Regions from separate parts of the Hymenobacter aquaticus genome, predicted to be linked through region 2. Evidence: riboswitches for the same ligand, from Rfam matches in the RefSeq annotation. Region 2 holds a riboswitch; each other region holds the start of a gene.
What was found. Region 2 has a riboswitch for S-adenosylmethionine ahead of E5K00_RS09250 (ATP-grasp domain-containing protein). Riboswitches for the same ligand answer to the same signal wherever they lie in the genome.
Positions count from the first base shown of each region.

Region 1 (3,751 bases), 650 kb from region 2:
CCAACAGTAGTAGCCAGGGTATCATCGAACGAGGTAGAGACGCGTATTCGCGTCTCAATCGTTGCTGACGTTGTTACGGCACGCGCCCAGTCGTTCAACGATTGAGACGCGAATACGCTTCTCTACCTCGTTCTGGTTAGCAGCTGATCGGCACACGCGCAGACGATGAATACTTTGTTTGTATCTATTCTTCTTAAAAGAAGAGTGGCTCTTAAGCCCTTGGTGGTCGTCCTTCTTTTAAGAAGAGCCTATCCTAAGCCCTTGGAAGGCATCCTTCTTTTAAGAAGAGCCTATCCTAAGCACTTAGGAGGCACCCTTCAGATCTGAAGAGGCTATCCTAAGCCGTTGAGAAGCACTCTTCAGATCTGAAGGACGACCAAAAAGCCCTTGGAAGGCACCCTTCAGATCTGAAGGGTGCTTCCCAAGGGCTTTTTGGTCGTCGGCGCCTATACTTATTCTGCGGCCTGCTGCTGCCGCAGCTTGCTGTGCTTCTTGCCGTAGCCGTAGTAGATGGCCAGGCCGATAGCCAGCCAGACGAAGAGGCGAATCCAGGTATCCAGGGGCAGCGACACCATCATCAGCAGGCAGGTCAGGATGCCCAGGATGGGGACCAGGGGCACCCAGGGCGTGCGGAAGCCGCGGGGGGCGTTGGGCTCTTTCTTGCGCATGATGAGCACGCCCAGGCACACCATCACGAAGGCGAGCAGGGTGCCGATGCTGGTCATTTCGCCCACCACCGAAATCGGCACGAAGCCCGCAAACAGGCTGATGAACACGCCCAGCAGCAGATTGGACTGCAACGGGGTGCGGAACGTGGGGTGTACCTTGGCAAACACCGGCGGCAGCAGCCCATCCTTCGACATGGAGAAGAACACCCGGCTCTGCCCCATCAGATCAACCAGAATCACGGAGGTGTAGCCAATGAGAATGGCCACGATGATGGCCGAGCTGAGCCAGGCGTAGGGCGTTTTCTCGATGGCAATGGCCACCGGCGCGGCGCTGTCCTTGAACTCGGTGTAGTTGGCCAGCCCGGTCATGACGTGGCCGAAGAGCACGAACAACACGGTGCACACCAGCAACGAGCCGATGATGCCGATGGGCATGTTGCGCTGCGGGTTCTTGGTTTCCTGGGCCATCGTGGCCACGATGTCGAAGCCGATGAAGACGAAGAACACCACCCCGGCCCCGCGCAGGATGCCGCTCCAGCCGAACTCCCCGAACGTGCCGGTGTTCTGCGGAATGTAGGGTTGATAGTTGGCCGGGTCGATGTATTGCCAGCCCAGGGCAATGAACACGAGCACCACCGCCACCTTGAGGCTCACCACCAGCGCGTTGAACCAGGCCGAGCCCTGGGTGCCGCGCACGATGATGGCCGTAATGGCCAGCACGATGAGCATGGCCGGCACGTTGACCAGGCCCGAGATGACCGAGCCGTCGGCCAGAGTGGCCTGCTCGAAGGGCGACATCACCAGCTGGGCCGGAATGTGCAGGTTGAACTTGCCCAGCACCCGCACCAGGTACTGCGACCAGCTGATGGCCACCGTGGCGGCCCCCACCGAGTACTCCAGAATCAAATCCCAGCCGATGATCCAGGCAAACAGCTCGCCCATCGTGGCGTAGGAATAGGTGTAGGCCGAGCCGGCCACGGGCACCATGGAGGCAAACTCGGCGTAGCACAGCGCCGAGAAGGCGCAGCCCACCGCCGCTACGAGAAAGGACAGGGTCACGGCCGGGCCGGCGTTGTTGGCGGCGGCAATGCCGGTGAGCGAGAACAAGCCCGCCCCAATGATGACGCCGATACCGATGGCAATCAGGCTGAAGCCGCCCAGACTTCGTTTCAGGGTGCCGGCCCCCGTTTCGGCTGCTTCCGCGCGGAGCAGCTCCAGTGATTTTTTAAGCATAAGAGGAAATGGCGCGAAGCCCGGCTTCGCGAGAGAGTAAGCGACACCCATCCCGCGCAGCGCAGCCACGCAGGCGCACACGGCGGGGCCGGCCGGGAACCGGCGCGGGCATCAGAAAAGAGAGACGGAAAAGGCAATGGGGCGCGGCCTCAGGCCGCGCCGGGGCTCAGGGCCCGACGCTTCAACAACAGCAACAACAGCCAGCCAGCCGCGCCCGGCGGCGCACAGGAGCAAGAGAGGAAACGGGGCGGTTGGGGAAGCAGTCCACGGCAACTTGTTTTTATATGAGCAGGAATTGGCACCGTTCCGGCAGTTGCGGATGGTTGCCGACGCTTCTTCGAGCCTGTCTCTCAGCGCCTCTGTATAAAAACAATCCTTTGGAGTAAAGAATTGATGGCACAAAGGTAGCCCCGCCCCCACCGGATTTGCAAACCCGACGGCCGGGCCGCCCCCGGCGCGCCCCAACCAATTGCCCGCAAAAGCAGTAGGTGCCACCACCGGCCCACCCGCGCCCCGCACTTTCCTCTGACCTGGCAACTTCCTCCCGTGATGCATCCAACGCTTAAAAAAACGCTTCAGATTACCGGCTACGCCGCCGCCTCGCTCGTGGGCATCGTGGGCGTATACGCGGCTTCGTCCTTTGTTTTGTCGCGCATCCCGGTCAACACCCACGACCAGGACCCGGCCGAAGACGTGGATATCTACATTCTCTCCAACGGGGTGCACACCGACATCGTGGTGCCCGTGCGCAGCCGCTACATCGACTGGAGCGAGCTGGTGCCCTTCCAGAACACGCCCGCTAATGATACGTCGGCGCCCTACGTGGGCTTCGGCTGGGGCGACAAGGGCTTCTACCTCGACACGCCCACCTGGGCCGAGCTCAAGCCCAGCACCGCCTTCAAGGCCATGTTCTATTTGAGCTCCTCGGCCATGCACGTCACCTTCCACCAGCGCCTGCAGGAGGGCGACGACTGCGTGAAGATCCGCATCAGCCAGGCCGAGTACGCCCGCCTGATCGACTACATCAAAGGCAGCTTCGACTACGACGCCCAGGGCCGCCCCCAGCACATCCGGGGCCACAGCTACGGCCAATATGATGCCTTCTACGAAGCCAAGCGCACCTACAGCTTCCTGTTTACCTGCAACACCTGGGCCAATAACGGCCTGAAAGAAAGCGGGCAGCGCGCCTGCTTCTGGACGGCCCTGGACTCGGGCATTTTCTACCAGTACCGCCACCGCGGCCCCCACGTGGTGAGCAACATCGTGCGGCGGGCGGCGTCCTACGCGGGCTTGGCCAGCCCCAGCCGCAGCCGGTAGCAGTTCATGGCCGTGTCGCCGAGCTGCTCGAGCAGCTTGTAGTTGGCCACCGCCCCCACCGCCGCCCCAATGACGGGCACCAGCTGGGCCAGCTTGGCCAGGTCGATGTAGTCGCGGTACTCCTGCTGAAACGCGCGCCAGTCGAAGGCCTGGGGGTCGGTGGGCAGCGTGTGGCGGTAGGCGTCCCAGTCGGCCAGCCGGCGGTAGACCTGGTTGCGGCTGTGCTGGCTAGAGAAGGCCAGCTGAAAGACGTGCAGCAGGTAGAGCCGCTCGGTGTAGTCGTGGGCGTCGAAGCCGTAGAGGGCGGCCACTTCGAAGAGCAGCTTAAGCTTGAGGCTGAGCAGCAGGGGAAAATCGGCCAGGCCCAGCAGCAGGCCGCCCGCGCCGGTCACGGCGCCTTCAGCGGCGGCCGTGGTGCGGTAGAGCTTCACGTGCTGGCGCACGGCGTTTTCGCGCGCCTCCAGGGTGGCATCCTGCAAGGGCCGGCGGGAGGTGTAGCGCGAGCCCAGCAGCACGCCCTGCACCATCTGCCG
Region 1 covers NZ_SRLC01000001.1:1,596,628-1,600,378, forward strand. Annotated here, with positions in the region: gene E5K00_RS06525 (lipopolysaccharide biosynthesis protein) at 1-10, shown strand, start outside; gene E5K00_RS06530 (amino acid permease) at 453-1,901, opposite strand; SAM riboswitch class I at 2,179-2,271, opposite strand; gene E5K00_RS06535 (TIGR02117 family protein) at 2,451-3,218, shown strand; gene E5K00_RS06540 (EcsC family protein) at 3,182-3,751, opposite strand, start outside.
Region 1: another riboswitch for S-adenosylmethionine. It lies ahead of E5K00_RS06530 (amino acid permease); the one in region 2 lies ahead of E5K00_RS09250 (ATP-grasp domain-containing protein).

Region 2 (3,751 bases):
TGCCGCTGGGCCAGCTGATGCTGGTGGTGTACGCCACCATGTTTCTGTTCATTTTCGGGGTGCTGAACGCCATTATGCGCTACTACGGCCTGAGCTTGTGGCGCTTCCTGGGCTTTATCAAGGAAGAAATCCTGCTGGTGCTGGGCACGTCCTCGTCCGAGTCGGCGCTGCCACGCATGATCGACAAGCTGGAACGCTACGGCTGCTCCCGCTCGGTGGCCGGCCTGGTCATCCCGACGGGCTACTCCTTCAACCTCGACGGCACCTCTATTTACCTCAGTATTGCCGCTATTTTCCTGGCCCAGGCCTTCGGCATCGAGCTTTCCTTAACCCAGGAGCTGACGCTCATCGGGATTCTGATGCTGACCAGCAAAGGCGCGGCCGGCGTCACGGGCTCGGGCTTCATCGTGCTGGCTTCCACGCTGGCCGCCACCAAAATTATTCCGGTGGAAGGCGTGGCCCTGCTGCTGGGCGTCGACCGGTTTATGAGCGAGGCCCGGGCCATTACCAACGTCATCGGCAACGGCGTGGCCACGCTGGTCATTGCCAAGAGCGAGGGCGAGTTTGACGAAGCCCGGCACCAGCTGGCCCTGGCCGGCGTAGTTTCCGCCGCCGAGTCGGATGAGGTGAACGTATAGCCGGCAGCCGGGGGCCGCCAGAAAAACCCTTTCGCCGGTTAAAAACCCTATTTTTGTCTTTCCGCCCCGCCTTCACCCAGCGGACCTTTCTGCTTATGCCCCACCCTTGGCTCCGAGCCGGCCTGCTGCACCTGGGCGTGCTCGGCGCGCTGCTGTCTGCCCCCGGCCACGCCCAATCCCAGTCGCCCGCCGCGGCCCCGACCACGATTCTGTTCGTGGGCAACAGCTTTTTCCACGGCCGCTACGAGCCGGCGTTCAGCTACAACGCGGCCACCATCACGGTGGAGAAAGTCGGGCAGCAGAAAATCGGGCCCTGGGGCGGCATCCCGGCTATTTTCAAAACCCTGACCGAACAGGCCGGCCTGCGCTACGACGTTCATTTTGAGTGCATCAACGGCGAGTCGCTGAAGATGCACTACGACAGCGCCCGGGCCATTATCGGGCAGCCGCGCTGGAACACGGTGGTGCTGCAGGAGCACAGCCTGTGGCCCCTGCCCGCCCGGCGCAGCGGCCGGCCCGAGGTATTCCGCGACTACGCCACCCGGCTGGAGCAAGTGGTGCACAAGGCCAACCCCCAGGCCCGGCTGTACTTCTACCAGACCTGGGCCCGCGCCGACCAGACCTACGCGCCCGACAAAGCATATTCCGGGCTGCCCATCGACTCGATGACCCTGGACTTGCACCGCGGCTACTACCTGGCCGCCCGGCAAAACGGCCATTTCGCGGGCGTGGCCCCGGCCGGCGACGCCTGGCTGCGCGCCATGCGGGCCGGCGTGGCCGTGCGCAACCCCTTCGCCCCGGAAGCCGGCCAGCTGAACCTGTGGGGCGAGGACAACTACCATCCCAGCCAGTGGGGCGCCTACCTGAATGCCTGCGTGCTGCTGGCCGAAATTACGGGCTACGACCCGCGCCGGCTGGGCGCGCAGGAGGCGGCGGCGGCGGCGCTGGGCATCACGCCGGCCCAGGCCGTGAGCCTGCAGCGCATTGCCGCCGAGCAGGTGCTGGCGGCCCGCCCCGGCGCTTTTACGCCGGGCGCGGCTGCGAAGTCGGCCCCGAAAAGCAGCCCCCGCCAGGTCAAACTCAAGGCAGCGGCCCCGGGGAAATAGCGCCGGACTGCTGGTCGACTGCTGCCCGCCGGAACCTCCGGCGGGCTTTGTTGTTTACAGAGCATCCGGCGGCACCAGCGGCAGCTGGCCGGGTGAGGCTGCCAGCCGGTGGATTTGTAACTATCCACTTTGCGGCCTTACCTTCGCCGGGTCAATTCTTTCTGACCAAAGGATTGTTTTTATACAGAGGCGTGGAGAGACAGGCTCGACGAAACGCCGGCAACCACCCGCAGCAGCGGAACGGTGCCAATTCCTGCCCATATAAAAACAAGTTGCCGTGGACGCTGCCAACAACTTTTTCGCCCTTTCCGCTGCTTTCGTAGCCCAGCCCCAGTCTGCCCCGGTTGCAGGCTGTTGTTGGCCGCTGGCTGCGGCTGGCTGTTGTTGCTAGTCCCCTTCCTCCTTCCTGCCGGTATCCGCTGACCGCCCTGCATTTCCTGCCGGGCCGGGTTGGCTTTGCGGCGGCGTATGGCCCGGCCGCGCCCCTGCCCGTCTGATGTTAACTCCCTAAACAGCTCCCCGCTGCGGCGGGGTGCGTCTGCGGGCTTCGGCCAGGGTTTTGCGCGCTTTCCAGCCCCGCGCGGCAGCTTCGTTTCCTGCTTCCTGCTTTTTCTCCGGCCCCTGCGTTGCCGCAGTTGGCTGCTGTCGTTTGTCCCCTTTCCTTCTTCATTTATTCTAGTCTCATGGCCCAGCCTCAGAAGCCGATTGGCATTTATTACGAACACCCCGAATGGTTTAAGCCCCTGTTTGCCGAGCTGGACCGCCGGGGCCTGCCCTACGAAAAGATTGACGCCGCCCACCACCTCTTCGACCCGGCCGAAACCGAGAGCCGCTACTCCCTGGTGGTAAACCGGATGAGCTCCTCGGCTTACCTGCGCGGCCACGGCCAGGGCATTTTCCACACCGCCGGCTTTGCTACCCACCTGGAGCGCATCGGCACCCGCATCATCAACGGCTCGGCGGCCACCAGCATCGAAACCAACAAGGCCCGGCAACTCTCGCTGTTTGCCTCCTTGGGCTTGAAATACCCGAAGTCCTTCGTGGTCAACCACGCCTCGCGCATTGCCGACGCGGCCCGGCAGCTCCAATTCCCGATTGTGGTGAAAGTCAACATCGGCGGAAGCGGGGCGGGCATCATCCGCTTCGACACGCTGGAGGGCGTGGAGGCCGCCGTAGCCGCCAATCAGATTGATCTGGGCATCGACCAGACGGCCCTGGTGCAGGAATACGTGACGCCCCGCGGCGGCAACATTCACCGGGTGGAAACCCTCGACGGCAAGTTTCTCTACGCCATGAAGGTGTTTACGACCGGGGAAAGCTTCAACCTCTGCCCGGCCGAAATCTGCCAGATACCGGAGGAGCCGGCGGCCGAGTTCTGCCTGACCGAAGCGCCCAAGAAAGGCATTCAGGTGGAAGCCTTTACGCCCCCGGCCGAGGTGATTGAAGCCGTGGAGCGCATCGTGGCCGCCGCCAAAATCGACGTGGGCGGCATCGAGTACCTGATTGACGACCAAACCGGCGACGTTCTCTTCTACGACGTCAACGCCCTGTCCAACTTCGTGGCCGATGCCGTGAACGTCGTCGGTTTCGACCCCTACGCCCGCTTCGTGGACTACCTCGAAAGCCAGCTGCCCGCCCCGGCAGCCGCCAAGGCACCTGTCGCCGAAGCCGCAGTAGCCTCAGTCACGGAGTAGCTGAGTGAGTGCGCGAGTAATGATTTAGCACATTATTCACATTCGCCACATCAGCACATTAATCTCACATTCACCACATTAGCACATTAAGAAAATGCGTTACGGATATTGGATGCCCGTTTTTGGCGGGTGGCTGCGCAACGTCGAAGACGAGAACATGCGCGCCGACTGGGACTACGTCAAAACGCTGGCCCAGCGCAGTGAGGAGCTGGGCTACGACCTCTCGCTCATTGCCGAGCTGAACCTGAACGACATCAAGGGCGAGGAAGCTCCCAGCCTGGATGCCTGGAGCACAGCCGCCGCCCTGGCCGCC
Region 2 covers NZ_SRLC01000001.1:2,246,200-2,249,950, forward strand. Annotated here, with positions in the region: gene E5K00_RS09240 (dicarboxylate/amino acid:cation symporter) at 1-638, shown strand, start outside; gene E5K00_RS09245 (DUF4886 domain-containing protein) at 734-1,744, shown strand; SAM riboswitch class I at 1,921-2,012, shown strand; gene E5K00_RS09250 (ATP-grasp domain-containing protein) at 2,428-3,438, shown strand; gene E5K00_RS09255 (LLM class flavin-dependent oxidoreductase) at 3,533-3,751, shown strand, end outside.

Region 3 (3,751 bases), on a different contig from region 2:
TCCGGGTCAGGCCCAGCTCCTGGCGCAGGGCCTCGTGGGCCGCCACCAGGTCCCGAATCGTGACCAGCGGAAACTGCTGATACAGCGGCTCCGCGGCGTTGCCGGTCGGAGTCAGCGGGCCGGTGCTGCCGTAGCACGAGCCCAGCACGTTGGCGCACACGATAAACCAGTCGGCCGGGTCGAAATAGTCGCCGGCCCCGAACAGGCCGGGCCACCAGCCCAGCACGTCGGCATTAGCCGTGAGGGCGTGGCACACCCACACCACGTTGTCGCGGGCGGCGTTCAGGGTGCCAAACGTCTGGTAGGCAATCTGCACCGGGGCCAGCGTCGCGCCGCTTTCCAGCACGAGTCCCGCCGACAGGTTCAACAGCCGTAAGTCAGTCATTGCAGTAGGTAGTTTGCGGCTGCCAGCCCGGCAAGGGGCGGCAGGCGTTGAGTTCAGTACAATAGCACGCGGGCTGAACCGGTCGGGCCGCTCTCATCAGTCCCACCCAATGAAGAACGTGCGGACCGGGGCCGGCTCAGCCCGGGCTATTGCGGAATGGTCAGGATGATTCCTCTCTCACAACTCCTCATCCTGCCACCCATTGCGCTGCCGTAGCTGGAGTGGGCCGGCACTCTCGCTGCCGGCCCTGTCTCCTCTCTACTTTAGACCTCCAGCGGGGCAGCGTGTTCTACTTCGGGCTGCACCACGGTGTCCTCGTCGTCATCGGAGGTCGTGGGAGCCGCGTTGCGCACGGCGTCGAAGGCCTGGGCCAGATCCGCGCGGATATCGTCGAAATGTTCAATGCCAACCGACAGGCGCAAGGAGGTGGGCGTCACGCCGGCGGCGCGCTGCTCTTCCTCGGAAAGCTGCTGGTGGGTAGTGGCCGAGGGCTGAATAATCAGCGTCTTGGCGTCGCCCACGTTGGCCAAATGGCTTACCAGCTTCAGGTTGTCGATAAACTGGGTGGCCGTTTCCTTGCTGCCCTTGATGCTGAAAGTCAGCACGCCGCCGTAGCCGCGCTTGAGGTATTTCTGGGCCAGGGCGTGGTAGGGGCTGCTCTTCAGGCCCGGATAATTCACACTTTCTACCTGCGGGTGCTGCTCCAGCCAGGTCGCAATGCGCAGGGCGTTTTCCACGGTGCGGTCGACGCGCAAACTCAGGGTTTCGAGGCCGATGAGCAGCTGCCAGGAGTTGAAGGGGCTGATGGCCGGGCCGAAGTCGCGCAGGCCTTCCACCCGGGCCCGAATGATAAAGGCAATGTTGCCAAACGGCCCGTTCTTGCCGAATACGTCGTTGAATACCAGGCCGTGGTAGCCTTCCGAGGGCTCGGTGAACTGCGGAAACTTGCCGTTGCCGAAGTCGTACTTGCCGCCGTCCACAATCACGCCGCCGATGCTGGTGCCGTGCCCGCCAATCCACTTCGTGGCCGACTCCACCACGATGTGGGCGCCGTGCTCCAGGGGCCGGAACAGGTAGCCGCCCGCCCCGAAGGTATTGTCCACAATCAGCGGCAAATCGTGCTTGTCGGCAATGGCGGCAATCCGCTCGAAGTCCGGAATGCTGAAGCTGGGGTTGCCGATGGTTTCGAGGTAGATGGCCTTGGTGTTTTCGTCAATCAGGGCCTCAAAGCTGGCCGGGTTGTCGCCGTCGGCAAAGCGCACCTCGATGCCCAGGCGCTTGAAGGCCACTTTAAACTGGTTGTAAGTGCCCCCGTAGAGGTGGGAGCTGCTCACGAAATTGTCGCCGGCCTGCAGAATGTTGTTCAGAGCAATGAACTGCGCCGCCTGCCCCGAGCCCGTGGCGAGGGCGGCCACGCCGCCTTCCAGGGCCGCCACGCGCTGCTCAAACACGTCGGTGGTGGGGTTCATCAGCCGGGTGTAGATGTTGCCAAATTCCTTCAGGGCAAACAGGTTGGCCCCGTGTTCGGCGTTCTTGAACACGTAGGAAGTGGTCTGGTACAGCGGCACGGCGCGGGCACCGGTAACGGGGTCGGGCTGCTGGCCGGCGTGGAGTTGCAGGGTCTCGAATTGCAGGGCTTGCGTAGACATGATGAGGCTGGTTTAGGAAATTCCGGGGAATTAAGTTTCAGGTAATCAGTAGCTTGGGCGCCAAACGGCGGCTGCCGCAAGTGCTTCCGGGCCCTGACGAGGGCGACGGCGAAGCGTAGGCCAAACCCTGCGACGAGACGCACCACGGGTGGCTTCGAACGGCGGGGAGGCAGGAAAAAAGGAGGGAGGGGGAGAAGCTAGGCGCTCAGCGGCCGGCTAGCAACAGCAACAACACGGGGTGCAACAGCACAGGCGCATTCGGCCGGCCGGCACAGCGGCGACGAAAGCACGAAAACCCATCGGCAGTTCAGCGGGCCCGGGGGCGGCGGAAGCGGATGGGGCAAAAAAGAAGGATGCGGGGGCGTTTTCCATGGTACTCGACTTATAGCTCCCGCCGGCCTTACGCCTTGCGGGCAGGAATTGGCACCTTTCATCAGATGAAGGTTGCCAGCGGGTCAGGGAGCCTGTTCTCTCGCCGCTTCTGTATAAATTCTTTCAAACTGTCCCATCGTTCTGGGAGAGTACCGGGTTGGTGACTGCAAATGTACAGCTGGAATTGAAAAGACCAAATCCCGCAAAAAGTTTTTTTATTCTTGCCAAAAATCAAGACCAGAAAAAACGCCGCCCGAAGCTCGGGCGGCGTTTCCAACCTTTTTCTGCAAAAAAGGACCTAAAGGGTAGGGAGCGTCAGCTGCTGGCCCACTTCGATATGGTCGGGGTTCGCGCCGATAATGGCTTTGTTGGCTTCGTATATCTGGTGCCACTTGGAGGCGTCGCCGTAGTGGTGCTTGGCAATCTTGGAAAGCGAGTCGCCGCTGACAACCGTATAAGAGTCGCCTTTTGCGGCGGCGGGTTGCGTGGTGGCCGCGCCGGGGGCGGCATTGCCGAAGAAGTCCGTGCCGCCGGTTTGGGGCTTGGCAGCGGGTTGAACAGGTTTTTCTTCGCCTTTATTGCTGAGGAAATCAAACAGTCCCATGAGTGTGTGTTGGTTAGAGTGAGGAGGAGATGGTGCCGGATGTGCCTGAAGGCCACGGCATCAGAGCATCTTACGCCCTTGTTTTAAATTGGTTGTACTGGCATCAGGCCCAGCCGTTGGCAGCTTAACCCTTTCGCCTTTGCCGCGTAAGAACCGCAACGCTGGCCGCCGTAGCGCGGCTGGCAACTGGTTTTACTCCTCCTTCCAAACCCCTTCTTTCTCATGAAAAATCTCCCCACTTCCTTCCGCTTGCTCACCGGCCTGCTGACGCTGGTTGTTCTGTTTCTGGCCTCTTGCGGTAGCAAGGAAGGCAAAGTCGAAGGCGTCAACATGCTCTACGGTACCGAGAGCAAAGTCTGGAAAACCGACAAGGAGCTCAGTGTCGGCGGCGACAAAGTGAAGCAAACCGACGCGCAGGAAGACGAGCGAATTACGTTTTTCGCCAACGGCCAGTACAACATGACCTCGCCCGCCGGGGCCGTCAATGGCAAGTACACCTTCGACCAGCCCAACAAGAAAATCATGCTGACCCCCGACGGCGCTACCACCAGCAACAGCTTCGATGTGGTAACGCTGACCGACGACAAGCTCACGCTGAAAAGCCCCGAGGGCGCCGAGCTGCGCCTGGAAAAGGAGTAGCTTAGCCTCCGCACTATACAAAAAAGGCCCTTCCGCACCGCGCGGAAGGGCCTTTTTTGTGTCGGCTGCAAGTGGCTTGCTACGGGTGCTTGTGGCCGGCAA
Region 3 covers NZ_SRLC01000002.1:814,699-818,449, forward strand. Annotated here, with positions in the region: gene E5K00_RS16130 (homoserine O-acetyltransferase family protein) at 1-385, opposite strand, end outside; gene E5K00_RS16135 (O-acetylhomoserine aminocarboxypropyltransferase/cysteine synthase family protein) at 649-2,034, opposite strand; SAM riboswitch class I at 2,414-2,526, opposite strand; gene E5K00_RS16140 (LysM peptidoglycan-binding domain-containing protein) at 2,705-3,010, opposite strand; gene E5K00_RS16145 (hypothetical protein) at 3,233-3,649, shown strand; gene E5K00_RS16150 (lysylphosphatidylglycerol synthase transmembrane domain-containing protein) at 3,729-3,751, opposite strand, start outside.
Region 3: another riboswitch for S-adenosylmethionine. It lies ahead of E5K00_RS16135 (O-acetylhomoserine aminocarboxypropyltransferase/cysteine synthase family protein); the one in region 2 lies ahead of E5K00_RS09250 (ATP-grasp domain-containing protein).